4 regions of the Vibrio sp. TRT 17S01 genome follow, and region 3 is predicted to be linked to each of the others. Evidence: predicted binding sites of a transcription regulator. Region 3 holds the regulator's gene; each other region holds the start of a gene.
The links. Region 3 encodes PurR, which represses purine synthesis genes. Its sites were predicted from a motif close to TNANGNAAACGTTTNCNTNA; they were not measured.
Positions count from the first base shown of each region.

Region 1: the regulator PurR is predicted to act here: its motif matches at 4,069-4,088, upstream of purT (formate-dependent phosphoribosylglycinamide formyltransferase).
Region 2: the regulator PurR is predicted to act here: its motif matches at 3,335-3,354, upstream of purM (phosphoribosylformylglycinamidine cyclo-ligase).
Region 4: the regulator PurR is predicted to act here: its motif matches at 3,845-3,864, upstream of metK (methionine adenosyltransferase).

Region 1 covers NZ_JBNJOG010000001.1:568,435-576,273, forward strand. The annotation lists gene ACQEXS_RS02480 (DUF3187 family protein) at 1-923, opposite strand, end outside; gene ACQEXS_RS02485 (phosphoribosylglycinamide formyltransferase) at 1,035-1,808, opposite strand; gene ACQEXS_RS02490 (thiopurine S-methyltransferase) at 2,130-2,780, shown strand; gene purT (formate-dependent phosphoribosylglycinamide formyltransferase) at 2,831-4,006, opposite strand; gene ACQEXS_RS02500 (SLC13 family permease) at 4,284-5,702, shown strand; gene ACQEXS_RS02505 (ATP-binding protein) at 5,706-7,043, shown strand; gene ACQEXS_RS02510 (response regulator) at 7,030-7,509, shown strand; gene ACQEXS_RS02515 (HD-GYP domain-containing protein) at 7,778-7,839, shown strand, end outside.
Region 2 covers NZ_JBNJOG010000002.1:161,298-169,136, forward strand. The annotation lists gene ACQEXS_RS04025 (TraB/GumN family protein) at 1-52, shown strand, start outside; tRNA gene ACQEXS_RS04030 (tRNA-Pro) at 122-198, opposite strand; gene ACQEXS_RS04035 (DUF3149 domain-containing protein) at 455-595, shown strand; gene smrA (DNA endonuclease SmrA) at 755-1,336, shown strand; gene rluF (23S rRNA pseudouridine(2604) synthase RluF) at 1,428-2,450, shown strand; gene upp (uracil phosphoribosyltransferase) at 2,508-3,134, opposite strand; gene purM (phosphoribosylformylglycinamidine cyclo-ligase) at 3,419-4,459, shown strand; gene purN (phosphoribosylglycinamide formyltransferase) at 4,462-5,103, shown strand; gene ACQEXS_RS04065 (tellurite resistance TerB family protein) at 5,224-5,874, shown strand; gene ACQEXS_RS04070 (YaeP family protein) at 5,997-6,203, shown strand; gene ACQEXS_RS04075 (DUF4250 domain-containing protein) at 6,203-6,394, shown strand; gene ACQEXS_RS04080 (DUF3622 domain-containing protein) at 6,465-6,818, opposite strand; gene purL (phosphoribosylformylglycinamidine synthase) at 6,982-7,839, opposite strand, start outside.
Region 3 covers NZ_JBNJOG010000001.1:192,781-200,619, reverse strand. The annotation lists gene mukF (chromosome partition protein MukF) at 1-617, opposite strand, end outside; gene cmoM (tRNA uridine 5-oxyacetic acid(34) methyltransferase CmoM) at 630-1,412, opposite strand; gene elyC (envelope biogenesis factor ElyC) at 1,528-2,331, shown strand; gene torR (two-component system response regulator TorR) at 2,404-3,117, opposite strand; gene torD (molecular chaperone TorD) at 3,356-4,003, shown strand; gene purR (HTH-type transcriptional repressor PurR) at 4,234-5,241, shown strand; cyclic di-GMP riboswitch class I at 5,384-5,469, shown strand; gene ACQEXS_RS00850 (TfoX/Sxy family DNA transformation protein) at 5,578-6,168, shown strand; gene ACQEXS_RS00845 (TVP38/TMEM64 family protein) at 6,344-7,036, shown strand; gene ACQEXS_RS00840 (DUF2007 domain-containing protein) at 7,036-7,353, shown strand; gene ACQEXS_RS00835 (alpha/beta fold hydrolase) at 7,347-7,839, opposite strand, start outside.
Region 4 covers NZ_JBNJOG010000020.1:17,903-25,741, reverse strand. The annotation lists gene epd (erythrose-4-phosphate dehydrogenase) at 80-1,105, opposite strand; gene ACQEXS_RS20350 (hypothetical protein) at 1,307-1,543, shown strand; gene tkt (transketolase) at 1,677-3,686, opposite strand; gene metK (methionine adenosyltransferase) at 4,010-5,164, shown strand; gene ACQEXS_RS20335 (DUF2189 domain-containing protein) at 5,443-6,240, shown strand; gene ACQEXS_RS20330 (SprT family zinc-dependent metalloprotease) at 6,305-6,805, shown strand; gene endA (deoxyribonuclease I) at 6,907-7,608, shown strand; gene rsmE (16S rRNA (uracil(1498)-N(3))-methyltransferase) at 7,733-7,839, shown strand, end outside.

The DNA.
Region 1 (7,839 bases), 380 kb from region 3:
GTGCTGTTGTCTGCATTAAACATGTTTTCCGTTGCTGTAAGTTCTACTGCTGAGTGTTCAAACTGATAGCGGTAACCTAATGTAAATTCCGTTGCGGGTTTTGAAAACTCGTCTCGTCCTTCCGATATACCTTCATACACCATCAACTGACCAATGAGTTGGTGATCTTGCCAAAATCGATATCGATAACTTAAGCCTGTTGACAGTGTGGTTTCTTTTGTCGGAAAGCTGCCTAGAACATCCGAAGAATGACGGCAGGTAAAGCTAACAATGGCATCCAAACGATGTTGATTTCTTATATAGCCATAGTTTATTTGTAAGGCTTGTTGAAACTTGCTAGTGCTCAGAATACTTTGATCGGCATTGTTGAAATACCAAGATAAGCCAAGTGATGCGCCATGATGAGCCTTTTCAATGAGTTGGTATTGAGCGTAGAGCGTGAGCGCATTACTTAATGTTTTGCCTCGAAAATTAGCTTCGTCAATGTCGTATTCAGGAATGCTGATCACAAAGCGATTTTCATCCACATCTTTGCGGCCATTTTGATCTAAGCCAAAGGCGCCATGGAATGCGGTGGTTAATCCATCCAGATGGTTATTGCCTGCGTAGTTCCAGCGATAATTAAGTGCCAATTGCCACTTTGCGTTCAATTGCCATGTCCCTCCCAGTGCGATTTGGTTTTGGTAGTAATCCAGCTCGTACGTTTCTGTGACGGCCCAGATGCTGGCGATTGTTCCGGTAATAAACAGTTCTTTTTCATCAATAGGTAATGAGAACCCAGAGCGCAGCTGGGGGGATAAAGCATTGGTTTGAAAAGGGGATTGTGAATAAGTTTGTAACGGACCGTATTCAACTTGAGCATGGCTACTTAGAGCAAACCCAAATGTTAACGTGACAACAACTAACAGGCGTTTGTTGACCATTTTCGCCTCACTACTTTACGACGATAACTTAACTATAGTGGGCGAATGAAGATCATGGGCAATAAAAAACCAGCGTGGCTTACGCTGGTTTTATTATCATGGTTTGGTTTTCTAAGCGGCGGATAAATGCGTTGTTATGTAGGGTTGCCATGCATTTTGATACAGCTCGCGTGACTCTCGGCGCATGTTTTTAATCTGTGCCAGTTCAATCTCAGATAACGCACGTTCTTGCAGTGAAGCAGAGCGTTCAAGCTTTTGGATCCTTTCATATAGGTCATGTTCAGGGCCACTTTTTACATCAGCAATGGCCTTCAAATGAATTTGAACCTCTGCAATCAGCTGAGTTTTTGGTAGCTGAACCAATACGTTTAAATCGCGATAACCAGATGCGGCAGGCTTCTTAAAACGGTTTTTGACTTTCACAATGGTCGTTTCTCGATTGAGAACTTCGTACGCTTCCATTACTCCTGCTACATCATCAGCAACAATCGTTGCGCGCGCTAAGTCAGTAATTCTTTCTGGTTTATTATCTAACTCCAAGGCGATTTTTTCTTTAGCGCGATGAGAAGATTTTACGCCAGCAAAGTATGCATCGGTGTTGGTCAGTAGAGCCGTACTTTTACAGATGGTTTCTAACTCAAACTGAGCCTGATGTGCTTTGCTGTAGAGAACATCAAAGTCCGAGTAAGGCTGTAGAGGTGTTGAATTGATCGATTGAATGCCATAAAGGCCGCTGAGGTTGTGTTTAAATGCCTTAGAACACACTTCATTTTGATTGGTTGCCCGGTTGCCGTCACTACTTGGCGCCATGGGAATAGCGGCGAATGCAGGTGCTCGGCTCAATACTAAAAGCATTAATGCCGTAGTACGCAAGAATAAGCTCATTCACTCTCCTTAGATTTGTAGTGGCTTAAAAAAGGAAACTTAAAGGAAATCGTTGCCAACAAATCTGAGTCTCTGTTTTCTTTATGGGGTTGAAAATCGGACTTCCAATCCCTCAAAATCGAACAATTCGTAAACTATGAACCGCGTCTCAAATACATAGGATTAGAGTGGTTTTCTTTTTTAAGGTTCATCGTTAAGTCGTAACAGAGTATAAATAACGATTCTGAACCCAAGATGAATTATTTTGACAGCTTCATCTCGGCGTTGAATTGGTTTAGGCTAGACCGGGTAAAGTCATTCAAAAAATACGAGAATAAAACGATGAGAGACCCCGAATTTTGGCATAACAAGTGGGCCGCCAACCAAATTGGATTTCACCTCGACGATGTGAACCCACTGCTCATCAACTATTGGCATCATACTAAGCCACAGCGAGAAGACGCCGTCTTTGTTCCTTTATGTGGTAAATCAGAAGATCTCGTGTGGCTCGCGACAAAGCATTATGAGGTTCAAGGTGTAGAGTTAAGCCAAATCGCAGTGCGCGCGTTTTTTGCCGAGCATTTTTATACCCCGACGGTAACACCTGTAGCGAACCAACATGAGCTGTATCAGTTTGATGAATTGTCGATTTATACCGGTGATTATTTTACTGCACCAGTGCAGCCGGTCGATATCATCTATGACAGAGCTGCTTTAATTGCTTTACCGCTAGAAATGCGCCTTGAGTATGTTGAGCGACTGAAAAGGCTACTTAAACCAGGTGGACGGATTTTGCTGATAACATTAGATTATCCGCAAGAGGAGATGGCGGGACCTCCGTTTTCAGTCACGAAAACTGAGGTAGAGAATTTGTTTAGTGGTTATAAAATTACACAGCTGTTTCGTGATGATGCGGATGAAACACATCCTAAAATTGCTAAAAAAGGGTTGAGCCGATTTGCGGAAGAAGTCTTTTTAATCGAAAGTGCTTAAGCACGAAAAAACGCTTGCCATTGGCAAGCGTTTTTCATTTAGTCGCGATTTTAGTAGAGGACTTTCACTTTCCCTGCGCTATCAATAGCGTCTTCAATCGCCTGCTCCATGCTATCTCTACGAGTGATTGCGACCCCTAAGCGTCGACGTCCATCAATGTCTGGTTTGCCAAATAGACGGAGCTGAGTGTTTGGTGAGGTTAGGGCTTGTTCAAGGCCTTCGAAACGAATGTTGGAAGAGGTTCCTTGCCCAAGGATAACCGCAGAAGCTGCTGGACCAAACTGAGTGATACCCGCAATCGGCATACCCGTGAAAGCACGAACGTGAAGGGCGAATTCAGACATGTCTTGTGACATCAAAGTGACTAAGCCTGTGTCATGTGGGCGAGGTGATACTTCATTAAAAATAACTTTGTCACCTTTAACAAACAGCTCTACACCAAAAATACCGTAGCCACCTAATGCGTTTACGATTTTCTCTGCCGTGTATTCTGCGGCTTTCAATGCAACATCAGACATCACTTGAGGCTGCCAAGATTCACGATAATCCCCATCTTCTTGACGGTGGCCGATAGGTGCACAGAAATGAACGCCATCAACTGCACGGACGGTGAGCAGTGTAATTTCGTAATCAAAGTCGATAAAACCTTCAACGATCACACGACCTGCACCCGTTCGGCCGCCTTCTTGTGCGTATTCCCATGCTTTTTCAATATCTTCTGGGGCTTTAATGACGCTTTGCCCTTTGCCAGAAGAGCTCATCACGGGCTTACAAACACATGGTGTACCAACGGCTGCTACAGCGGCGACAAATTCTTCATAGCTATCTGCAAATTGATAAGGAGAGGTAGTCAATTCGAGTTCTTCGGCAGCTAAACGGCGGATACCTTCACGGTTCATTGTCAGCTTAGTGGCTTTTGCCGTTGGGACTACGTTTAAGCCAGTTTTTTCTAGCTCTACCAGCTTGTCTGTGGCGATCGCTTCAATTTCAGGAACGACATAATCAGGCTTTTCCAACTCAATAATACGTTGCAGTGCATCGCCGTCGAGCATATCCAACACGTGGCTGCGGTGCGCGACTTGCATTGCAGGTGCATCAGCGTAGCGGTCACATGCGATAACTTCTAAGCCAAGACGCTGACATTCAATGGCTACTTCTTTACCCAGCTCACCAGAGCCAAGTAACAAAACGCGAGTAGCACTTTCACGGGTAGCAGAACCAAACATGGGATACCTCAAAAAAGTAATGGAAATAAGAGAGTTGCCGGGATCATACTGATAATTTTTTGAAAAGCAAACGTTTGCGCAATTGGTGAATGCATTTTTTATTGCCAAGAAAACTTAGAGGCAAAGCACATTTTTTATACCTATTTGATAGTGAAACCTAATTCATTGATCTAACGCCATATCCCTCTTTTGAGGTAGCGAGAAGATGCCGGGTAGGTGACAGAACTGCGAATCAGTTCAATCGCCTTATGTCTGTCTCAGGAAGAGTTGTCGTATCATGCGTTTGTCTAGTAAGTATATTGTCCCAATCATCATTCCTCTCATTGTTCTGTTGATGCCATTGTCTGCATTTCCATTTGAGGGCATCACCATTATTCAACAACGAGTTATCGCCATATTCTTATTGGCAGCTTTATGTTGGGTGTTTGAACCGATCCCAATCTATGCCACGTCGGTTGTCATCATCGTTCTTGAGTTATTAATGCTCTCGAATAAGGGAATCGTACTTTTTCGTCTTGAGGAAGGGCAGCCGCATTTTGGTGAGTTGCTGAAATACAACGAAATCATGGCAACCTTTGCCAGCCCCATTATTATGCTTTTTCTAGGGGGCTTCTTTTTGGCGATGGCGGCAACAAAGTATCGTTTAGATGTCAACTTAGCACGTGTGTTACTCAAACCATTTGGTCAAGACCCCAAATTTGTCATGCTTGGCTTAATGTTGATCACCGCTATTTTCTCAATGTTCATGTCAAATACCGCAACCACAGCAATGATGTTGTCAATTCTAACTCCAGTCATCGCCGTGTTTGGGCCAAAGGACCCTGGTCGTATCGCGTTTGCGTTATGTATTCCTGTCGCGGCAAATATTGGGGGTATCGGAACTCCAATCGGCACACCACCAAATGCGATTGCTCTTAAGTATTTAGTGGGAGATGCGTATATCTCTTTTGGCGAATGGATGGCATTTGGTGTGCCTTTTGTCGTTGTGATGATGGCGTTAGCGTGGTTTTTGATCAATAGCTTGTACAAAGCTGAGCAGCAAAGGATTGAGCTGTCAATTAAAGGCAAGTTTCTCAAAACGCCAAAGGCGATAGTTGTCTATATCACATTTGGTCTAACCATATTACTGTGGCTGATGGGCTCATCGCACGGTATGAATTCATATACAGTAGCTTTGATCCCTGTTGCGGTGTTCTCTATTACAGGGATCATCAATAAAGAAGACCTCAAAAAAATCTCTTGGGATGTCCTGTGGCTAGTTTCTGGTGGTATTGCCTTAGGTCTAGCATTAGACAAAACAGGCCTAGCGAAATTGGTTGTACACAGCATTCCATTTGGTGATTTCTCTCCTTACTTGGTGTTATTTGGTGCAGCTTTCCTATGTTTGTTAATGGCTAACTTCATGTCCCATACGGCGACAGCAAACTTACTGATGCCGATCATGGCAGCATTAGGTGCATCAATGACGTCACTAACGCCATTAGGCGGCGAAGTGACGCTTATTCTAGTGGTGACCTTTGCGGCCTCACTCGGCATGTCATTACCTATCAGTACACCGCCAAATGCACTGGCCCATGCGACGGGGCATGTGCAGAGTAATCAGATGGCTCGCGTTGGTGTGGTATTGGGTGCGGTCGGTGTGTTACTGAGTTTCGTATTGGTTTGGGTATTACACTCCGTTGGACATATCGGGTAAACGATGAATGCAGAAGATTTCCAAGCACTAAAACTGCGTTATTTTAGCGATCCTAGTCGCCAGCTCACGGTGCAAGCGGGCACCACGCTGATTGAGCAAGACGGTTACAATGATAAGTTGTTTTATGTGATCTCTGGTGAACTAGAAGGATACTTTAAAGAGCTGTCGGAACCACCAACTAAAGTCTTCTCAGCAAGTAGTGGTGCTTTTATTGGCGTTCATAGCTTTTTCTCCGGAACATGGACCGCGTCTTCTACTGTGATTGCCAAAACTGACTTAGAACTAGCGTGGGTTGACCGACATACACAAGCCTACAAGCCGAAAAATTTTGGTCCTTTAACCGCACAATTTACTCCGGTAATCGTCAATGAACTTTCTCGTCGCCAGCGCCGCGCTACTCAAGAAGCTTTAGCAAAAGAGCGAGCACTTCAGAAACTTAGTATTGCTGAACAAATGACGACATTAGGGCAGCTAGCAGCGGGAATTGCTCATGAATTGAATAACGCCATTGGGGTGGTCAACAGTAAAGCTGAACGACTGGAAAGCGTTATCATGCAACTGCTTGAGGAAGTGCATCCTGAAGCGAGTGAATTTTTTGATGTGGGCTTGATGCAAGGCCAAAAAATGTCTTCATCAGAGGCTAGAAAGAGAGCCCGAATGTTAGAAAAGGAATACGGTTTTTCTCGTTCAGTTGCTAAATCATTAGCGAAAGCCTTGCCCGAAGGAGAGGTCTCTTCTCGCTGGTTGAATCAGCCGGAAGATACCATTCGATACTGGCAGATGGGACGTGATTTACATGACTTACGTTTGGCATCAAAGCACACCGTAGGCATCGTAAAATCAGTGAAACAACTGGGGCGAACGGACGTAAATCAAGATGAATCGCTTAGTATTAACGACACGCTACAAAAGGCGTTAGCTTTGCTTCAAAGTGATCTCAGGCGAGTCGCTGTTCGCTTTCGTCCTGCAGATCTTCCTGCATTTGTTGGCTCCCAAACTGAATTGGTCCAAATATGGGTCAATATTATTAAAAACGCATGTGATGCGATGTGTGAAACCCCGAATCCTGAGATAGATATTCGAACTCGGGTCAGCAAGTCAAGATTGTTGATTACCATTGCAAATAATGGGCCCGAAATCGACGAAGCCACTCGAAGAAAGATCTTCCAGCCCAACTTTACAACCAAAAAAGGAGGGTTATCGTTTGGCTTGGGTTTGGGTCTATCGATCGTGAGGCGGATTGTGTCAGGGTATGGTGGAAGCATTGTGGTGAAGAGTGATGATACACACACTATTTTCAGAATTAAGTTACCAATAGAGGAACGATATGGAGAAGCTTAATGTAATTTGTGTCGACGACCAGCGTGAAGTGCTCAGTGCAGTGCTACAAGATCTTGAGCCGTTGCTTAGTTGGTTAAATATCGAAGATTGTGAATCAGCTGATGAAGTACTGGAACTTATGGATGATCTCGATGCAGACGGTGAGCACATCGCAGTGGTTGTTTCTGATCATGTCATGCCGGGTAAAACTGGAGTCGAACTGCTGACGGAAATTAGCCAAGACACGCGTTTTCCTGCAACAAGGAAAATATTACTCACAGGGCAGGCGACGCACACTGATACGATTAATGCAATTAACCGTGCTGGTATTAATCACTATTTCGAAAAACCATGGAATGCTGACGCACTAATAGAAGCGATTAGAAACCTAGTGACAGAATATATACTGGAACAAGGGTTAGATTACGAAAACTGGCATGGAGAACTTGATCAAGAGGTATTGTTGAAGCATTTAAGATTAGGTTAAGTGTTTCATTTTCTTACCGTACCCTAAATGGCGTGCATATTTTGTGGTTATTGAAAATGTGCACGAATACCCACTGTTGTATCACAAATGAATTAATTTAGTTATTACTTAATGATACTTTTGTGAATTGTTGTACATTGTGGCGGTACCAAATGATGATATTGTTGACTTATGCATCAAGCAGCAGATTAAATTAGTAAATCTATTAATAGTAGAGTGATATTATTTGTTACACTTTACTAAACCTTAGTATTAATCGGCTATATTCATGCAATACGATCCAGAACAATCAATAAAAATCGCAATTGCCGACCTGAATGTCGGTATGTT
Region 2 (7,839 bases), on a different contig from region 3:
TGAAACTAAGCAACTCTCTAACAGTGAAACGTCGCTATGTAAATTCGATTAGCTAGCTCCAGCTATCATTGCCTAAAATGCAAAAAAGGCGCTACATTTCTGTAGCGCCTTTTTTAAAAGATGGTCGGTGAAGAGGGATTCGAACCCCCGACCCTCTGGTCCCAAACCAGATGCGCTACCAAGCTGCGCTATTCACCGAGACATTGTCGGGCTCAATGCCCTGCAACGGATGCGTATAATACGGATTATCACGTTGAACGCAAGCCATTTTCTGTTTTTCTTTGCTAAAAAAATGCGTTCGGCTAAAACATCATCAGCGGGCTACAAAATGTGAGCAAATACACACCACGAGAAACATTAATGCAACCAATAGAACACAATTGATCCAGATCATTACCATAACTGTTAACAGGCTTTAGTTTAACCCTTGTCTTCTTTGACTTTGGAGGAAACGATGGACTTTTGGCTTGATCTCCTATTCGGAAATGCAGTGGGACTATCTTCCATGATAGTAATCTTTGGCGCTTTAGGTCTGATGCTTTTTTATGGCGGTTTCATTATCTACAAAGTCATGAACGACAAATCTCCTCACTAGATCGCTTAGCGACTATTCCGAGAATGGTAAAACGCTATGCACCGAAGTAGATTTTCTGTCTACTTCGGTTTTTTAGTTTCTATCCCACTGCTTCTACTGCCCTTTCATTCGCCGTAACGTTATAATCGTGAGTCTTATTTATTCCATCGAGATAAAGTGATGTCTCAAGAAGATGATTTGTCCTTATTTCAACAAATGATGGGTGACGTAAAACCACTCACACAGGACAGGGCTGAACATAAGAAGCAACATCAGGTCACCGAAAGCCATATCGCAAAACGGGAAGCGGCACTGTGGCTTGCTGATCAAGATCCGGATCATTTATCCATCGAACATGCCCCGCCGATAAAACCAGAAGATGTGATCGAGTTTAAACGTGATGGTGTCCAAGAAGGGGTTTACCGTAAATTAAGGCTTGGAAAATACCCGATTCAAGCGCGATTGGATCTGCATAGAAAAACGTTGAAAGAAGCGCGATCTGAGGTCACCTCTTTTCTCAAACAGTGTATTGCAATGGATATCCGAACAGTAATGATTGTTCATGGCCGAGGAGAAAAATCGAATCCACCAGCATTAATGAAAAGCTTTGTCGCCAGCTGGCTCCAACAGATCAAAGATGTGCAATGTGCCCACAGTGCACAACGGTTTCATGGTGGCACGGGAACCACTTATGTTTTGCTTAGAAAAAGCAGCGATAAAAAACTTGAGAACCGAGAAAGACACCAAAAACGCATGGGCTAAGCACGTAAATGGTGCTAAACTCGCGGCCAAATTTCGACCACAAACATTTGTGGTTTCCTCATACAGCCGTTGTGAAACGTATAGGTAAAACATGTCACAAGAATCTGCAAAACGCTTAAACAAATACATTAGTGAAACTGGCTATTGCTCACGCCGTGAGGCGGATAAGTTGATCGAACAAGGCCGTGTCACCATCAATGGCAAGATACCAGAGATGGGAACAAAAGTTTTTTCCGGTGATGATGTTTGTATTGATGGCAACCCTGTCAGCACCAAAGAAAAACCAATTTATCTCGCACTCAATAAACCAACCGGGATCACCTGTACCACAGAGCGAGATGTCGCAGGAAACATCGTTGACTTTATTGGGCATAAAAAACGGATTTTCCCTATTGGTCGTTTAGATAAGCCTTCTGATGGTTTGATCTTTTTGACGAATGATGGCGATATCGTCAACAAAATACTCCGAGCTGGTAATAACCATGAGAAAGAGTACGTTGTCCGTGTCGATAAACCGATCACCGATGATTTCATTCGAAAAATGAGCTCTGGCGTCAATATACTCGACACAGTGACGTTACCTTGCACTGTCACCAAAGAAACCAAATTCTCTTTCCGTATCGTATTGACTCAGGGCCTTAACCGCCAAATTCGTCGTATGTGCGAAGCACTTGGTTATGAAGTTTTCAAACTACGCCGCGTACGCATAATGAACATCACACTTGATGGTATTCCAAACGGCCAGTGGCGTTACTTGAGTGATGCTGAAGTGTCTAAAATATTAGCCATGTGTGAAGGCTCTAGCGGTACAGAAGAAGCGTCGAAAGTTGATAATAAAGGTCAACGGATTCGCAAAGCGACAGATGCAAAACTATTTGATAGCCGAGAAGAGAATCAAAGTTCAACCGCTCGTCGCAACCAAAAGTCACGTACCTTTAAAGGGCGAAATGCCGATGAGTTCCGTCATGCCCCGAACTCCAAAAAAGGACGACATGGTGCGAAAAACAAACCGAGCAACAAAGGAAAAACGGTTTATACACCCAAATCAGATCAACCAGCACAACGCGTGGCAACTAAGCCACGTACTGGTGGCACATTAAGTTTGAAGAAATAACCCACAAAAAAGGAGGAGCATCCGCTCCTCCTTTTTTATCTCTATAAGAAACTTGGGTTACTTAGTCCCAAAGATCTTATCACCAGCATCACCCAAACCCGGTACGATGTAACCTTTATCATTCAGTTTTTCATCGATTGCAGCCGTGTATAGCTCAACGTCTGGATGGGCTTTTTCTAGCGCTTCAATCCCTTCAGGCGCAGCAACTAACACAAGCACTTTAATGTGCTGACAACCTTTCTCTTTAAGAAGATCAATTGTTGCAATCATAGAGCCGCCAGTTGCAAGCATTGGATCAACAACAAGTGCAATACGCTCATCTATATTTGATGCAAGCTTGTTGAAATATGGTACAGGCTCTAATGTTTCTTCATCACGGTAAATACCAACAACACTGATTCGAGCGCTTGGTACGTGTTCTAGTACACCATCCATCATACCCAATCCCGCACGTAGAATTGGCACAACCGTTACTTTTTTACCTTTGATTTGATCAACTTCTACAGGACCATTCCAGCCATCAATCGTTACGCGTTCCGTTTCAAAATCTGCAGTCGCTTCATAAGTCAGTAAGCTACCTACTTCTGTTGCTAACTCACGAAAACGCTTTGTGCTGATATCACCTTCTCGCATCAGGCCAATTTTGTGCTTTACTAGAGGGTGTTTCACTTCAACAACTTTCATTTTCATCTCCGGCTTCTGGGTAAAATTTAAATAAACCTTCAAATTATAATCGATTTAAGTCGCAATATCTTGATCTAAAGCCAGCCAGAATCACTCCATTTGGGTTGTTTGCTGATTGTTTACTCAATGGTAAGGTTAAAAGAACAAAAAACACCAAAATGCCCTACCAACATTTAATCATCCCGCTAAGCGTAAAAAACTCACGCAAACGTTTGCTATCTAGGTTTATCCACTGTTAGAATAGCGCCGTTTTCATATCCAACTTTCAAACCGAGGACTTCCCCGTGAGTGGTAACAACTCTTCTCTTAGCTATAAAGATGCTGGTGTAGATATTGATGCAGGCAACGCGCTTGTAGATCGTATTAAAGGTGCGGTTAAGCGTACGCGTCGCCCTGAAGTAATGGGTGGTATTGGTGGTTTTGGCGCATTATGTGAACTGCCAACTAAATACAAGCAACCTGTATTGGTTTCAGGTACGGATGGTGTAGGAACGAAACTCCGCCTTGCTTTGGATATGAAAAAGCACGACACCATCGGTGTTGACCTTGTAGCAATGTGTGTGAACGATCTTATTGTTCAAGGTGCTGAACCTCTATTCTTCCTAGACTACTACGCAACAGGCAAACTCGATGTTGATACAGCAGCAGACGTAGTGTCTGGCATTGCTGACGGCTGTGTGCAAGCAGGTTGTGCGCTAATCGGCGGTGAAACTGCTGAAATGCCGGGTATGTACGAAGGTGAAGACTACGACGTTGCAGGTTTCTGTGTTGGTGTTGTAGAAAAAGAAGACGTAATCGACGGCACTAAAGTAGCCGCTGGTGACGCACTTATCGCTGTAGGTTCAAGCGGTCCACACTCAAACGGTTACTCACTGATCCGTAAGATCCTTGAAGTATCTGGCGCAGACAAAAACGAAGAGCTAGCAGGTCGCACAATCGGTGAGCACCTACTAGAACCGACAAAGATTTACATCAAATCAGCACTAAAAATGATTGAGAAACACGACATCCACGCGATTTCTCACATCACAGGTGGTGGTTTCTGGGAAAACATCCCACGCGTACTTCCAGAAGGTACTAAAGCGGTTGTTGATGGTAACAGCTGGGAATGGCCAATCATCTTCAAATGGCTACAAGAGAAAGGCAACGTAACGACTCATGAAATGTACCGCACATTTAACTGTGGTGTAGGCCTTGTTGTTGCTCTACCGAAAGATCAAGCAGACGCAGCGGTTGAGCTATTAAACGCTGAAGGCGAAAACGCTTGGGTTATCGGTGAGATCGCAAACGCTGCAACTGGCGAAGAACAAGTAGAGATCAAATAAGCATGAAAAGTATCGTCGTTTTAGTTTCAGGAAACGGTTCTAACCTGCAGGCAATCATTGATGCATGTGACAAGGACATTACTGGTGGTCGTGTTACCGCAGTATTTTCCAACAAAGCCAATGTCTATGCTTTAGAGCGCGCTGAGAAATCCGGTGCTGCGGCACACTTCCTTGATCCTAAAGCGTTCGATACCCGTGATGCTTTTGACCATGAGTTGATGAAGCAGATCGATGAATATAAGCCAGACGTCATCGTGCTTGCTGGTTACATGCGTATTCTAAGTGGTGAATTCGTTCGCCACTACATGGGCCGCATGATCAATATTCACCCTTCTCTGCTTCCTAAGTACCCAGGTCTTAACACTTATCAACGTGCAATCCACGCTGGCGATGAAGAGCATGGTACTAGCGTTCACTTTGTGACTGAGCAGCTTGATGGTGGCCCTGTTATTTTGCAGGCTAAAGTGCCAATTTTCGACGAAGATACGGTCGATACTCTAACTGAACGCGTTCAAACTCAAGAACACAAAATCTACCCTATGGTGGTTAAGTGGTTGGTTGAAGAACGCTTAGTGATGAAAGATGAAAAAGAAGCTTACCTTGATGGCAATCTTCTTGGTATGCACGGTTACGCTGAAGAATAATATTCTCACTAACAGTATGTAGAAGGCGAGCGTACAGCTCGCCTTTTTTGTTTTTCACCATTATTAATCCTCTATTCATCTTTGCTCCATTAAGCTATCAAAAAATGATGGAGGTAACCTATGGATCTTAAAAGCCTACTTAATCAAGCCCTCAATTCAGATATCGTCCAACAAGGACAAGCTCAAATCAAAAACAGTTCAAACTCTAATACTTTGAAATCGCTTGGCGCTGGCGCTGTTGGAGGCGGCTTAGTCAGCCTGCTTATGGGCTCGAAAAAGAGCAAAAAGCTCGGCAAGAAGTTAGGTAAAAACACGCTCAAAGTCGGCGGTGTTGCTGTTCTTGGTGCGCTGGCTTATAAGGTTTATAACGACTATCAAAATAAACAAACGTCCACTGGCACAACCGAAAACTTCAATGCTCAAGATGACTACCATAGTGAACTGATTCTAAAAGCGATGATTGCTGCAGCCAAAGCAGATGGCCATGTAGACCAGCAAGAGATGGCGCACATTGAGTCGACGCTTGAACAATCTGGTGCAGACACCGCACTACAACAGCTCGTTCATGCAGAATTAAACAAGCCGCTCGACCCAGTAGAAGTCGCTCGATTAGCCCGTTCGCCACAACAAGCATCTGAAGTTTATTTAGCCTCTCTTATTATTATTGATGAACAAAACTTTATGGAGAAGGCCTACTTACAAGAGCTAGCCAAACAGCTTCATCTAGACAATGAAGTCACGTATCAACTAGAACAACAGCTGCAAAATTAGTTTCATTGTATAAATTGCAAGCATCAGTTTATCAGGCTTGAGCTAGAGCAAGCTTAAGCTTTGAGTTTCCTAAATTGAGTGTGTATATTTGAGAGCAGTTATCATTTATTGGAGTTGAAGCTATGCAAGTATATGGCTGTTGTGAACTGGTTCGTGAGCTGTATGCTCAAATCGGCAGTGGTGACCAAGCGTATGTCCCACAAGCAATTTCATGCGCAGTAAGGGCGTTGAATGATATTGCAGCGGATGAGTCTCTACCTAAAGAAGCACGAGAGAAAGCCGCCTTTGCTGCTGCAAATCTGTTAATTTCCGACTTCGAGGATAAGTAATGAATCTGGCGAACTTTGAAAGCATGGATCCAGTGATGTTGATGAGTATCGTCAACATGAAGCTACGTGATGATTTTGGCGGTGACTTAGACAAACTTGTTGCTTACTTCGATATCGATAAAAGCGCGTTAGAAGCAAAGCTCGCCACTGCTGGTTTTGACTTTTTGCCAGATGCAGGTCAGTTTCGTTAACGATTCCTGCAAATACTAGATGCAAAAAAACCGCCCTATTCGGCGGTTTTTTATTTGCAGTGAATCGCGATTATTCTTCGTCGAAGAAATCGTCTTCATCATCCAATTCAGCTTGTGCTGCTGCAGCAAGTTTCGCTTCTTCGATACGGCGTGCTTTCTTTTCTGCTGCTTCTTGCGCTAAACGCTCTTCACGTTCAACGCGAACCTTACGTGCTTCGCCTTTACGTTCGTTACGAGCAGCTTGATTCTGAACAAAGCCCGCTAGCTCTTTTTCAGCCCACTCTTGAGCTTGAGCTTCAGTTTCAAAGCCAGTCTCACGCTTAGATACTGACGTTTTACGTGAAGTCACTTGGCGTGTGATCTCTGCACACCAACCGTTACGTTTTTCTGTAACACGAATGGCAAATTTTTTGTTGTTCGACATATTCATTTCCTAAGGGATTATTGAGGGATATAGCCATCCCTTGGCAAGCGCGGTATTAGAGCGCAAAAATGCGCCGTTGGCTATAAGTTTTTAAATAAAGAAAGCGCAGACCTTTCGATCTGCGCTTTAACTATGCTGCTAAGCAAAACTAACGTCTTCTCAATTAACCGACGTTCTTACGTGCGTTTTGGAACATTCGCATCCAAGCGCCGTTCTCGCCCCAACCTTCTGGAGACCATGAGTTCGCTACTGTGCGGAATACACGCTCAGGGTGCGGCATCATGATAGTTACGCGGCCATCTTGAGTCGTTAGACCCGTGATTGCGTTTGGTGAACCGTTCGGGTTGTTCGGGTATTGCTGCGTTGCATTACCGTGGTTGTCTACGTAGCGAACGGCAACCGTACCTGACGCTTCAATCGCCGCTAGGTGGTCAGCATCACGTACTTCTACGCGGCCTTCACCGTGTGATACTGCGATTGGCATACGTGAACCTTCCATGCCGTCAAAGAAGACAGAATCAGATTTCTGGACTTCAACTAGGCTGAAACGAGCTTCAAAGCGCTCAGATTCGTTGCGAACAAAGCGTGGCCACAAATCAGCGCCTGGGATCAGCTCTTTCAAGTTCGATAGCATCTGACAGCCGTTACACACACCAAGAGAGAAGGTATCTTCACGCTGGAAGAACCCTTCGAACTGGTTGCGAGCTTGCTCGTTGAACAGGATAGACTTCGCCCAACCTTCACCTGCACCTAGTACGTCACCGTAAGAGAAACCACCACAAGCCACTAGGCCTTGGTACTCTTCTAGAACCACTTGACCGGTTAGGATGTCGCTCATGTGGATGTCTGTTGCTTCAAAACCTGCACGATCAAACGCTGCTGCCATTTCAACGTGAGAGTTAACACCCTGCTCACGTAGGATTGCCATCTTAGGCTTGGTGCCTCTCGCAATGTAAGGTGCTGCAATGTCTTCGTTTACATCGAAGCTTAGCTTAACGTTCAGACCAGGGTCAGAGTTGTC
Region 3 (7,839 bases):
ATGGCATCGCGCCAGTCTTTATTTAGCAGTTCTGCAATTTGCTCTTTAACTGAGCGCTGTTGCTCGTCCATGACGCGTTGGTTAAGGTCTATTTGATCAAAGATCTCACCAACAGAATACTTTAGTACGCCATAAACGTTTTTCTTCCAATGCCCCGGTGTGCCACCTTTTTGTGCGGCTTCAATGGCTTTCGCCATTTCATCTGCCACCATTGACAACTGAATCGACAGCTTGAGTTTTGAAAACTCACGATGGCGCACATAGTAATCAGTAATCCCAATTGCCAGCGGTGACAATCGATAGATACTTGCACCATCAGTCACTTCACTGGTGAAGCGACTGATAAGACGTTGTTTCACCATTTCGTTAATGGCGTTATTCGCACGAAATGCAGAAGCTTCCCCGGTGTCCTCAAATAGTCGAGTGACAATGGTAAAGGCGTCGTGTAACTCCCCTTCACCCAGCTCCTCATCAAACCTTTCGTTGCTCAAAACAGCAATGGCAATTAGAAATGCCAGCCGTTCAGTGGTTAGGCTCAATGAGAAGTCATGCTGTTTAACCCAGCCAACTAATTCATCGATGGGTTGTTCAGCAGCGTTTTGAGTCATCTCACTCATTGTTATTCCTGCTTATTTTTCTTTTTTGGCCCATACATGAATGTATCGACCCAATGAGAGGTATGGCTCTTGTCGACATAATTTTTGTTCGAGTGCCAGTACATCTTCAAACTGGTAATCCCCCATATACTCCATATTTCCTATATAGTCAGCAAAACAGCGGATCCCAGATTTACCACAGATTTCAAAACCAGCATCTTCAATCCATTGATAAACATCGGCTGGAATTAAGCCTTTCTGTGGCTGTAATTTAAATCGTTTCCGGTGTGGCATGCCATCAAGCACATGCGGTAGGTTGCCACACACTACATTTTTATAGACTAAGCCATGGTGGTTATAGAACATCACTGATGCAATACCACCGGGCTTAACCTGCTCTAAAACTTTTTGCAACGCCGTATGCGGGTCAGCTAACCACTCCATCACAGCGTGGAACATCACAAGTTCAACCGGCTCTTCCATATGTTCGGAGATCGATTGGACTGGCGAATGAATCAGGCGATACTGCTCAAGCACGCCATTTTTTGCAATATCTTGCTTGGCAAGCTGCAGCATTTCAAAAGATAGATCACATAACGTGATTTGATGTCCGAGCTTAGCAAGCTTTTGCGACATTTGTGCCAAGCCACCTCCCGCATCTAATACGGAAATTGAGCTATTCTCAGCGTTAAGTTCAGAGAGAATTTGCTGAAGATCTTGCCAAACAATCACTTGGCGCACCTCACCTTTCCCTGAACCGTAAATATTTTTTGCAAATTTGTGGGCAATATCGTCGAAATTGCGATCTTCAGTCACAGCAGCTTGGGGTATCATAACTAATCGTGCTGCTATTCTGTCACAAGGAAAGCAGGAATAAAGAGGCTTTCTCTTAAATTTATAATCAATTGATGTTTTTTCGGACTATTTAAGTATGTTTGAGCTGAAAAAAATGGTTTCATCCTTGCTCATGCCATTACCTGCGATGCTTTTCATCGGTTTCGCTGGCTTAATGCTGATCATGTTTACACGTAAACAGAAAACTGGGTGTTTCATTGTATTATTTTCATTCATTGGGCTCTTTTTGATCGCATTCCAACCTGTGTCTTCACGCCTTCTTATGCCTTTGGAGCGCCAATATTCTGCATTTTTCCCTGTCGATGAATCGATCGACTACGTCATGGTACTAGGCAGTGGTCATGTGGTGGACGATAAAATCCCGCCCACATCTGAACTCAGCCGCGCTGGGTTAATGCGTTTGAGCGAGGGAATCCGTATTTTACGTATGTACCCTGGCGCAAAATTGATCTTGTCTGGCTATGCTGGAGGCTCAGAAGTCAGTAATGCTCGCATGATGGCAAAAGTAGCCTTAGCCTTAGGTGTATCTAAATCTGATATTATCTTACTGGAAACGGCAAAAGATACCTGGGAGGAAGCAAGACAAGCTGCAGCCTTTGTTCAACGCAAAAAGCTGGTTGTTGTCACTTCAGCTAGCCATATGAATCGCGCTTTGAATGAATTTCACTCCGCGGGTCTAACGCCTTACCCTGCTCCAACTAACTATCTAGCACAAAGTAATGTCTCTCAGTTTTGGGAAAAATATGCGCCTAAAGCACGTTATTTAGAGCAAACAGAGCGCTATTGGCATGAAACGCTTGGAACTATCTGGCAAACACTTCGCGATTGGGCTTCTGATTACGAAGAAAAAGCGCTGGAATCTTCTCAAAGTAACGTTTAATCCATAGATTAAAAAACAAAAAGCCGAAGCAAATGCTTCGGCTTTTTATATTATTTGATTCATACCTTGGTATTAATCACCAGCAAACATGTAACCTTCACCATGAACGGTAACGAAAATTTGTGGGTTCTTCGGATCAAACTCCATCTTCGCACGCATACGGCGGATCAGAACATCAATCGTACGGTCATTTGGTGCATCAACACGGTGACTGATCATATTCAAAATACGTTCGCGACTAAGGACTTGGTTAGGGTACGAAGACAGTGCGACAAGTAATTCGTATTCTGCTTTGGTTAATTTGACGGGTTCGCCATTTCGGCTCAGAGCTCGACGCTGAATATCAAACGTCCACTCTCCAAAACGCACCACATTTTCATCTTGCTTCTTCGCGTCATCTCGCTCAGAGCCATTTCGAGCATTAGATATACGCCATAATAGGTTCTTCACTCGAACCAATAGCTCACGCAGCTCAAAAGGTTTTGTTACGTAGTCGTCTGCACCCATTTCGAGGCCAACGATTTTATCAATGCTATCCGTGCGTCCTGTCACCAGGATAATCCCAATATCAGACTGACTGCGAAGCTCACGAGTAAGCATCAGACCATCTTCTCCTGGAAGATTAATGTCTAACATAACTAGGTCAATTTCATTGGCCTGTAGCATCTCGCGCATTTTTTCACCACTATCAGCCTCGCTGACAGAGTAACCTTCATTCTGAAAGTAGCCTGCCAGTTTACTGCGAGTGACCGCATCATCTTCAACTACTAGTACGTGATAGCTCATCTACACTACTCATATTGTATATGGAATTATTTGCCGTTATATTCTATTCATAATTCGTAACATATCTAGCTTTTATCATTCTAAAATCAAGAAAGGTGATTTTTTCTTGATTCAGAACAAATGTCGACCAACGGTTCATATTTTCGAATAATTGGGCTTTATTTGTCACAACACATATTACCGCTATTCATTTTTATTCGTTAAACTAACTATATACCGATACTAGGAGTCGCGCATAATGCAAGAAATCAAGGCGTTTAATGAAAAGCGAGCAGAAATATACTGGTGGCTATCAAGTGTGTTTGCTAGAGAGCTAACAGAAACAGATATTGAACAATATCATTCACCAGAAATTCGCGCTTTTTTGACTGGATTGGGCGAAAACGAAAGCTTAAAAACCGCGTCAGACAAGTTGATTGACGCTCTAAACCGCTTAATGGATCGCGAAGATGCACAGTTAGAATTAGCGGCAGACTTTTGTGACATTTTCTTGAAGTCGGATAAGGATTCCGCCCTACCATATGCATCTATGTACGTGGGTAAATCCGGTCTTTTAAATGATGAGCCAGCTAAAGAAATGCAAACCATCATGGAGCAGCACGGCATTGCTATCGATAAAAACCTAAATGAACCTGCTGACCATATTGCTATTGAACTCGACTTTCTCGGCAACCTGATCATTCGTTCTAATGAGCTTGAACAAGAGCGCCACATGGAAGAAGCACTTGCAGAACAAGAGCAATTTATTAAGAAACACATTCTAAATTGGACACCTCAATTTAGTGATAAGTGTCAGTCTTTGGACGAATTTGGTTTTTACGCTGCGATTAGCCAACTAACCATTGCATTTCTTGAGTTAGATTGCGTTTATTTAGCTGGTAACTAATCAAGTCAGCTTTATGGTTAGTTAAATTGTGATTTAAGCACGAGCTTAATTGCTATTTTTATTTGCCAGTGAGAATTTGGCGGTCTAAAATCGAGACCGCAAACGATAAAAACGAATAATGTAAAATACAAACCGCTCTTTAAAAGCGGTTTTTGTGTTTCTGATACTTTCTGCCAAATTATTCTAAAATCAGAATAGAGATTTGTGGCAGTCATCGACAGGACAAACCTATGGCCACTATAAAAGATGTAGCTCGCCTTGCTGGCGTATCTACCACCACCGTTTCTCATGTGATCAACAAAACTCGATTTGTTGCTGAAGCGACTCAAGAAAAAGTGATGGAAGCCGTCAAGGAGCTAAACTACGCTCCGAGTGCGGTTGCTCGTAGCTTAAAATGCAACACGACTCGCACGATCGGTATGCTTGTTACCCAATCTACAAACCTGTTTTTCTCAGAAGTGATTGATGGCGTAGAAAGTTACTGCTATCGCCAAGGTTATACACTTATCCTGTGTAATACAGGTGGTATTTACGAAAAACAACGAGATTACATTCGTATGCTTGCGGAAAAGCGCGTAGATGGCATCTTGGTGATGTGTTCTGACCTAACAGAAGAACTGAGTGAAATGCTCGATCGTCACGCTGACATCCCAAAAGTAGTGATGGATTGGGGCCCAGAAAGCTCGCAAGCTGATAAGATCATCGACAATTCTGAAGAAGGTGGCTACCTTGCCACGAAATATCTGATTAACCACGGGCACACAGATATTGCTTGTCTCAGTGGCCATTTTGAAAAAGCTGCCTGCCAAGAACGTATTCTAGGCTACAAACGCGCGATGAAAGAAGCCAATTTAGCCGTCAATGAAGACTGGATCCTTGAAGGTAACTTTGAGTGTGACACTGCGGTATTGGCTGCGGATAAAATTGTCGCCATGGACAAGAAACCAACTGCAATATTCTGCTTTAATGACACTATGGCATTAGGCTTAATGAGCCGCCTTCAACAGAAAGGAATCCGCATTCCTGAAGATATGTCTGTTATTGGCTATGACAATATTGAACTTGCAGAGTATTTCTCGCCACCACTCACAACCGTTCACCAACCAAAGCGCCGTGTTGGTAAAAACGCGTTCGAAATATTACTGGAACGAATCAAAGACAAAGAACATGAAAAACGTGTTTTTGAGATGCATCCCGAAATTGTCGAGCGAAATACTGTTAAAAAAATCAATAGCTAGTAACTTTGTACTGTTCGGTATCGGCTTTTTCTGCCAACCAAACACAACAAACAAGTAAATATCTGAATTAAGATCACATTTAGACCATCAGAGTGTGATACTTACCTCAAATATTATTTATTCTTTAGTGGAATAAATTAAGCCACGCACAGGGCAAACCAATCCGAAAGGATGGGACGCAAAGCCTCCGGCCTACACAGGAAACTGCAAGGTAGCGGGGTTGCCGATGGCAAAAATGCAAACTGTTAACTCCTTACTGACAATACATCTGCATTATTTTGCTAATCTCTCGGACCTGCATTGGTGGCGTATAACTATACACCGAGAATTTACAGCATGGATAAACCAGTACTAAAAGACTCAATGCGACTCTTTGAACAACTAGGGCGCATAAAATCTCGTTCAATGTTTGGTGGCTTTGGAGTTTTCGCAGACAGCACTATGTTCGCATTGGTGGTAAACGATAAGTTACACATCAGAGCAGACGAGCAGTCCGCGGAAATGTTTAAATCTCAAGGGTTAGAGCCTTATGTTTATAAAAAACGCGGCTTCCCGGTTGTCACTAAATACTTCGCTATGCCAGAAGCATGGTATGACGATAAAGAACGTATTATCTCTCTAGCTCAAAAAGCGCTAGTCGTTGCAAAACAAGAGAAAACAACTCAAGCGAAGGCTAAACCTGAACGCTTAAAAGATCTTCCTAACCTAAGACTTGCTACAGAGCGCATGCTCAAAAAAGCAGGTATTGATTCAGTCGAGAATTTGGAAGAGAAAGGCGCAGTAGAAGCGTTTAAAGCGATTCAGCAGACTCATTCCTCAGATGTCAGCATTGAACTGCTGTGGGCTTTGGAAGGAGCAATTAAAGGCACTCATTGGTCGGTGATCCCTCAAAACCGACGTGAAGAATTAATGAGTAGCTTGAAGTAACTCTATATTGACCAATAAAAACCAGCGCTCGTCGCTGGTTTTTTATTATTTGAAATTTTTTGCCCCTCTCCCTGTTCTAATAGCTTAGTACTACCATTTAAAACTAAATGCTATTGTTACTTTTTTATGTTTCTTTTTTTGTTAATTGAGCCAATTGGTCATGGGAGCTATCTGTATGAATAAAAAACTCATTCTTGGTGTATTACTGGTTGTGACCATCATATTTCTGGCAATGAATTTCGGCCAACATCTCACACTCGAAAACGCAAAAGCTCAGCAGCTTGAACTAGCAAACTTTATTGAAAACAATTTCTTCATTGCAGCAACAACCTATTTCTTTGCCTATGTTGCCATCACTGCCTTTTCTATTCCTGGAGCGGCAGTGGTGACATTGCTTGGCGCCGCTTTATTTGGGTTTTGGACTAGTTTACTGCTTGTCTCATTTGCCAGCACGATCGGTGCGACGCTCGCCTTTTTGAGTAGCCGCTTCTTATTACGAGAGTGGGTGCAAAGTAAGTTTGGTGATAAGTTGACTGCAATTAACAATGGGGTTGAAAAAGACGGGGCATTCTACCTATTCTCTCTACGTTTAATTCCAGTTTTTCCTTTTTTCCTCATAAACCTACTAATGGGGTTAACACCAATCACAACGTTGCGATTTTATTTGGTAAGCCAACTTGGCATGCTCCCAGGAACGGCCGTCTACCTTAATGCAGGTACACAGCTTGCGCAAATTGAAAGCCTATCCGGTATTGTTTCTCCATCAGTCTTAGTTTCTTTTGCTCTGCTTGGCTTATTCCCAGTCATTGCTAAATGGATCATGGCGAAAATTCGCGTCTCACCTTCAGCGGAGAATGGAAAAGCGTAGTGAAAATCTACATTGCCAAAAACCCAACCGAAGCTCACATTCTGTGTGAGCTTTTAAAAACTCAGAATGTCTCTTGTGAGGTTAGAGGAGAAGGTATCTTTAGCTTGCAAGGCGAATTACCTATATCACCAGAGACCAATGCCTATATATGGTTACTTGCCCCATCCAAACACACTTTAGCTCTATCAATTATTGAGGAGTACGAAGCGCAGAGAAACAGCAATGCACCTAGCTGGTATTGCCACCTGTGCGGGGAGGAGAATGAATCACAATTTGGTTTATGTTGGAACTGTGGAGCGTTACCGGAAAGTCATTGAGCTACAATTTGCTTTTGAATAAAGGCAATGGAGTGATTGTTAAATTCGTCAGAGCGCTCAACATTACATACATGACCACAATCGGGAATCTCAAGTAAATGGCTTTCTTGATGCACCGCAACCATCTCTTTTACGGGTTGAATAAACATATAATCCCGTTCTCCCATCAGATATAACGTCGGGATGGGAAGCTCTCTATCTTTAAAGTAACGCATAAGCGGGTTCACTTCAGCCGTCAGAATAAACCAGCGTTTAAATTCCTTTTGGCATAATTTCTTGGCTTCCCGGATAAATAAATGGCGTGACTCTTTCTGAGTTCTTTGTGGCATGACGATATAAGCAAATAAGCTGTATAGCCACATATAAGGCACGATGTGTTTAAATAGGTTCCCTAACTTAACCAACACTTGAGATCGAGTATTCAGCCTTGTGACCGCCCCCCCTAACACCATCGACTGTACCCTGTCAGTAGCAAGCTCTGCCAAG
Region 4 (7,839 bases), on a different contig from region 3:
AAATTCATTCAACTGAGTTTAGATATGGGGGAAAGAATATTTATTTCAAGGTTTAAAATAAACATTTTCCAAGTCCCACTTACTCCGCAGCTTGCATGGCCAACGCTGTATCCAGCATTCGATTTGCAAAACCCCATTCGTTATCGCACCAAACTAGCATTTTAACCAGCTGTCCGTTGCTCACTCGGGTTTGTGTTCCATCGACAATCGCACTATGTGGATCATGATTAAAATCGATAGAAACAAGCGGCGCTTCAGTATAGTCAACAATGCCCTGTAATGTACACTGAGATGCGTTAACAATGGTTTGATTTACGTCATTAACTTTCACATTTGTACTAATTGTGACACTTAAATCCATCGCAGTAACATTTACTGTGGGAACTCTCACCGAAATAGCTTCAAATTTGTTGGAAAATTTCGGGAAAATTCTTTCAATACCCTTATGCAATTTCGTGTCTACGGGAATAATCGACTGACTGGCTGCACGCGTCCGTCTAAGGTCGCTATGATACGCATCGATCACTTGCTGATCATTCATCGAAGAGTGGATTGTTGTGATAGTCCCAGATTCGATACCAAACGCATCATCAAGTGCTTTGATTATCGGGACAATACAGTTGGTGGTGCATGAACCGTTTGACACAACACGGTGTTCACCTTTCAAGGTGTCATGGTTAACACCGTAAATAATGGTGTTATCAAGATCATTCGCACCAGGGTGTGAGAACAGCACTTTCTTTGCACCGGCATCAATGTGTTCTTGCCCATCAGCTTGAGAACCATATACCCCGGTGCAATCAAGCACTAAATCAACATCTAAATCACGCCATGGCAGTAAATTAATTTCGGCTAAGTGCAGAATTCGAATTGAATCAAACTCACCGCTTTCGTGGTGTACGTAGATATGCTCCTGATCATTGGAGATCTTCTTGCCAAATCGTCCATGACTGGTGTCATATTGTAATAAGTGTGCCATTGCATCAGGCTGCGCTAGTTCATTGACTGCAACAACCTTAATTTGCTGATGCTTACCACTTTCGTAAACTGCTCGGAGAACATTGCGACCAATACGTCCAAATCCGTTGATTGCAACTTTTAGCATGATTCCATCGCCTTACATGATTTTCGTGTCACAAATACTACCCGATAGCTGACCAAATCGCATCCAGTTAGTGATCTCTCCCCAATTTATAAATTTATACCATTAATAACTAATGAAAAATCAATGCATAATAACAATGTGGTGAGTGTGTTTCTTGTTGGCTGTTTATCTCATTAGTTTTATCAACCAAAGGAAATGACCATGTCTGGATTCCCAGCGACTCACTTTTGTAAACAATGCAATCAAGAAACGCCTCATAGTGAAGTGCTTGTAAGAAAGACCAGCAGCTACGACACGGATACTTCTCTTTTAGGTAGAATCAAATTAATGGCTCATACCTTTATTAATGGCGGCCACTACTATGACATGGACAGATACGTCACCTGTAAAGTGTGTGGTCACAAAGAGAAAGAAAACTGGGGCAATGAGTTTGAGTAATCACCGGTTACTCTCTGCTTGAAGGCACAAAAAACCGAGCCACTTGGCTCGGTTTTTTCATTTCCTAATCCTCAAAATAATTGGAGTTACAGCTACGCAGTTAACAACGCTGCAGCTTCAAGTATGAAGAGTATTAAGCTAGAAGATCTTTAGCTGTGCTCACGACGTTTTCAGTAGTGAAGCCGAACATCTTGAACAGTTCGCCCGCTGGAGCAGACTCACCGAATGTCGTCATGCCAATGATCTTGCCACCAAAGCCAACGTACTTATACCAGAAGTCAGCAATCCCCGCCTCGATAGCGATACGCGCTGTAACGTCTGATGGCAATACTGCTTCACGATAAGCTGCGTCTTGCTTGTCGAATGCATCTGTTGATGGCATTGAAACAACGCGTACTTGTTTACCTTCAGCGGTTAGCTGAGCGGCTGCTTCTACCGCTAGTTCAACTTCAGAACCTGTTGCGATAAGGATAAGCTCTGGCTTACCTGCACAATCTTTCAAGACGTAAGCACCTTTCGCGATATTCGCTACTTGCTCAGCATCACGCTCTTGCTGCGCAAGGTTCTGACGAGAGAAGATAAGGGATGTCGGGCCATCTTTACGCTCAATTGCAAGTTTCCAAGCCACTGCTGACTCAACTTGGTCACATGGACGCCATGTGCTCATGTTTGGCGTTAGACGTAATGACGCCATTTGCTCAACAGGCTGGTGAGTTGGGCCATCTTCGCCAAGACCGATAGAGTCGTGAGTGTAAACTTGGATGTTCTGAACTTTCATCAGAGCCGCCATACGCATTGCGTTACGAGCGTATTCCATAAACATTAGGAAAGTTGCACCGTATGGTACGAAACCACCGTGTAGTGCAATACCGTTCATGATCGCGGTCATACCGAATTCACGTACACCGTAGTGGATGTAGTTACCAGAGAAATCGCTTGCTTCTAGAGACTTCGAGCCAGACCACATGGTTAGGTTCGAAGGTGCTAGGTCAGCAGAACCGCCCATGAATTCTGGCAACATTTGACCAAACGCTTCTAATGCATTTTGAGAAGCTTTGCGTGATGCAATGTTTGCTGGATTTGCCTGAAGATCAGCAATGATTTGGGTTGCTTTTTCTTCCCATTCAGCAGGCAGCTCACCGTTTAGACGACGCTTAAGCTCAGCCGCTTCTGTTGGGTAAGCTGCTGCGTATGCATCGAATTTAGCGTTCCAAACCGCTTCTTTTTCAGCGCCCGCTGCTTTTGCATCCCACTCTGCGTATACGTCTGCTGGGATTTCAAATGCTGGATGTTTCCAACCTAGGAATTCACGCGCTGCTGCGATTTCTTCCGCACCTAATGGTGCACCGTGACAGTCGTGTGAACCTGATTTGTTTGGCGAGCCAAAACCGATGATCGTTTTAGTACAGATCAGCGTAGGACGCGGATCTGCTTTCGCAGCGATAATGGCAGCATTGATCGCTTCAGCATCGTGGCCATCTACAGCAGGAATTACATGCCAGCCATAAGCTTCAAAACGCTTAGGCGTATCGTCAGAGAACCAACCTTCAACGTGACCATCGATAGAAATGCCATTGTCATCCCAAAATGCGATTAGTTTGCCTAGACCGAGTGTACCCGCTAGAGAACATGCTTCGTGTGAGATACCTTCCATCAGACAGCCATCACCCATAAAGGCGTAGGTGTGATGGTCAATGATGTCGTGACCTTCTTTATTAAACTGTGCCGCTAACGCTTTTTCTGCTAACGCCATGCCCACAGCGTTAGTGATACCTTGACCTAGTGGGCCTGTTGTTGTTTCAACACCAGGTGCGTAGCCATACTCTGGGTGACCAGGCGTCTTAGAGTGCAGCTGACGGAAGTTTTTCAGATCGTCGATAGACAACTCATAACCACTTAAGTGAAGTAGAGAGTAAATCAGCATTGAACCATGGCCATTTGATAAAACAAAACGGTCGCGATCCGCCCACTCTGGGTTTGCTGGATTATGGTTTAAATGAGAACGCCAAAGAACCTCAGCGATATCTGCCATGCCCATAGGGGCACCTGGGTGGCCAGAGTTTGCTTGTTGAACACCATCCATGCTTAGAGCACGAATCGCATTAGCGAGCTCTTTATTAGAAAGAACGTTACGAGAAGACATGCCTGCTCCTAAATTGCGAAAGCGAAATTAGTCGGAAATATTGCGCGCGGTATTGTCTCAAAGCAATTCATCCACTGCAAACGATTTACCTGACTCAATACCTTCCATTTCTGCACTTTTACCCACAATTATTGAATTTATTCATAATTTGGCCACCAATAAGCAAACGTTTGGTTATAACCCACAGTAAAAAAGAGCTTGTAATTCGAGCATTGAAAACTAGAATAGACGTCTAGATGTAGAAACACCTACAATTTAAATGTCTTTTAAACGATTGAGCCATTCAATCAGTCGTTATAACCAAAACTTAAAGTGGAGCTCTCATGGCTAAGCACCTGTTTACTTCTGAGTCTGTTTCAGAAGGCCATCCAGATAAAATTGCAGACCAAATCTCTGATGCTGTTCTTGATGCCATCCTAGAACAAGACCCAAAAGCACGTGTTGCTTGTGAAACTTACGTAAAAACCGGCATGGTTATGGTCGGTGGTGAGATCACAACTTCAGCTTGGGTTGATATCGAAGAGTTAACTCGTGAAACAGTACGTGAAATCGGCTACGTTCATTCAGATATGGGCTTTGATGCAAACTCGTGTGCTGTACTAAACACCATCGGTAAGCAGTCTCCAGACATCAACCAAGGTGTTGATAAATCTGATCCTAAAGAGCAAGGCGCAGGTGACCAAGGCATCATGTTCGGTTATGCAACTAACGAAACTGAAATCCTAATGCCAGCACCAATTACTTACTCTCACCGTCTTGTTCAAAAGCAAGCAGAAGTACGTAAAAACGGCACACTACCTTGGTTGCGTCCAGACGCGAAATCTCAGGTAACTTTCCAGTACGACCAAGGCAAAATTGTTGGTATCGACGCGGTTGTTCTTTCAACACAGCACTGTGATTCAATCTCGACACCTGACCTACGTGAAGCAGTAATGGAAGAGATCATCAAGCCGGTACTACCTTCTGAGTGGATCAACACAGACACTAACTTCTTCATCAACCCAACTGGTCGTTTCGTTATCGGTGGTCCAATGGGTGACTGTGGTCTAACAGGTCGTAAGATCATCGTAGATACATACGGCGGTGCTGCGCGTCACGGTGGCGGTGCATTCTCTGGTAAAGATCCATCGAAAGTAGACCGCTCTGCTGCATACGCTGCACGTTACGTAGCGAAAAACATCGTTGCCGCTGGCATGGCTGACCGTTGTGAGATCCAACTGTCTTACGCAATCGGTGTTGCTGATCCAACGTCTATCATGGTTGAAACCTTCGGTACGGAAAAAGTCTCTCACGATATTATCGTTGAAGCGGTTCGTCAGAACTTCGATCTGCGCCCTTACGGACTACAAGAAATGCTGAACCTGCTTCAGCCTATCTACAAGAAGACAGCAGCATACGGCCACTTCGGTCGTGAAGAATTCCCTTGGGAAGCAACAGACAAAGCTGAGCTACTGCGTGACTTTGCTGGTTTAAAATAATTAAATCAATTTGTTAGCATTTTAAATAAGCCCTCGTATCTACGAGGGCTTTTTATTAGTAGCACAAAAATCACACAATAAATTTGTATTTTCTTGTCATCGCATCAATAGTTAACAATATATTAACAAGCATATCTCTGTGCTTGTGGGCAGCGAATATTGCCTAACAGTATTGATGCACAGCTTTACTCAGCCAAACAGTTGTAAGCAGAGCATCGAATCCCACATACCCATTGTTATAAGTGGGTATAAAACGAGAATCGATCAAGGAGGATTATATGCCTCGCACGGTAAATCCCTCAGACTTACACAACAAACAAAAAGACGTACCGGACCATGAATACGCAAGGACAGTTCCTTGCAACCAATTAAGTGTTTCTGCACCATTCCATTGGTTAGCTTTAGGGCTGCATGATTTTATTCGCATGCCCTTAATCAGTGCTTTCTATGGCTTGTGCTTTATGGGCGCCGCCATTGGTATTGTATTGCTAGTTCAATGGCAAGGTACCCACCTTGTCGTCATGCCCAGTCTGGTGGTGTATATGTTGATCGGCCCATTTTTGGCGCTTGGATTGTATGATGCTAGCTGGGAGCGAGAAAAAGGCCATCACGCCAGTTTACTTCATTCTATGAAAGCGATTGGGCGCAACTCCTCATCACAGTGGGCGTTCGCCGTATTGCTTGCCGTGGCCATGATTTTCTGGATGCGCATTGCGGCGCTGTTACATGCTCTCTACCCTTCTGTTCAGGGAGCGCCATTGACTGAATTTCTGCCCTTCCTTGTCATTGGCTCATTGGTTGGTTTTGTTATCGCGAGCGTCATTTTCAGCATCTCCGCTTTTTCAATTCCACTGATGATGGAGCGCCGAGTAGATATGATGACGGCGGTCTTCACCAGCTTTAATGCAGTGAAGTCTAATATCCCAGCAATGATCGTCTGGGCCGCCATCATCTGCGGTGGCATTCTGATCGGTTTCGCAACTTATGGAATTGGTATGCTGTTTACCATGCCAATTCTTGGCTACGGAACTTGGCATGCCTACCACGCGGCCATTAAGAAAAAACATCATCCCTAAACCTTGCAAGATGTTATTATTCGCCCCGGAACCTAACTGGGGCGTTTTTTATTTCAAGGTCATAATGTTAGATATAGAGTACACATACGCAGCAAAACGCAAGATCACACACTGTATCCGCCTAGCTGAACAAGCCTTTCAACGCCCATTTTCTATACCAATATTAAGTTTTAAATTGCGTGGTAAAGCCGCAGGAAAAGCCTATCTGCAATTGAATGAAATACGCCTTAACCCCATTCTTTTTTCTGAAAACAAGCTCGCTTTTCTTGAAGAGGTGATTCCTCACGAAATTGCTCATCTGATCACCTATCAAGTCTACGGCCGAGTCCCTCCACACGGTAAAGAGTGGCGTCATACCATGGAGTCTGTATTTGGCGTCACTGCCAAAACTACCCATAATTTTGAAATCGCTTCCGTTCAGGGCAAAACATTTGAATACCGTTGCCAATGCACGGTGTATCCGCTGTCTATTCGCAGACACAATAAAGTTCAGCGCCAGCAAGCAACCTACCGTTGCCAGCAATGCCAAACATCACTTCAATTTACGGGTAACAGACTCACCTAGTCCTAATATAACCATCTTTATTATTGATTAACGATGGATTTTTTAGCAGTAAAAATGCGTGATAGACTATAAAAAGTCATACTTTTATAAGACTTATTATCATGACATTAAAAATAATCACGATTAGCTTGCTGGCGGTTGTTTCTTCGGTTGCTATCGCAGCACCACCGACGTCCTTCTCCAGCGCAAAAAAAACTGCGGTTAAAATTTATCAAGATCACCCCATCAGTTTTTACTGTGGCTGTGATATCAACTGGCAAGGAAAAAAAGGAACACCAGACCTAGCCTCTTGCGGCTATCAAGTCCGCAAACAACAAAAACGCGCCTCTCGAATTGAATGGGAACATGTTGTACCGGCATGGCAATTTGGCCACCAACGCCAGTGCTGGCAAAGCGGTGGGCGTAAAAACTGCTCACGCAATGATAAAGCCTTCCGACAAATGGAAGCCGACCTGCATAACCTAACCCCTGCAATCGGTGAAGTGAACGGTGATCGTTCAAACTACAACTTCAGCCAATGGAATGGTATCGACGGTGTCAGCTATGGCCGCTGCGAGATGCAAGTTAACTTCAAACAACGTAAAGTGATGCCACCCGATCGTGCAAAGGGATCCATCGCACGCACTTATTTGTACATGAGCAAAGAATACGGCTTCCGCCTTTCAAAACAGCAACGCAACCTCATGACGGCTTGGAACAAAATGTACCCCGTGAATGATTGGGAATGCGAGCGTGATAAGCGTATTGCCAAAATTCAAGGCAACCACAACCCATTTGTGGAACAAGCCTGCAAAGCGCTCTAAATCGACTCATTCATGAAGCGTTTTCTACATCAATAATGGAAACGCTTCTTTTCCCCTTGTTTTTTCGTCATCTCGCATCCATGTTACTCTCTATATCCACCTCTTGTGCAGGAAACTGAACCCCATGCGTATCCCTCGAATTTATCACCCAGAACCGATCCAACAACTGGGTAATCTGGCGCTTAGTGAAGACGCGGCAGGCCATATAGGTCGTGTACTTCGAATGAAAGA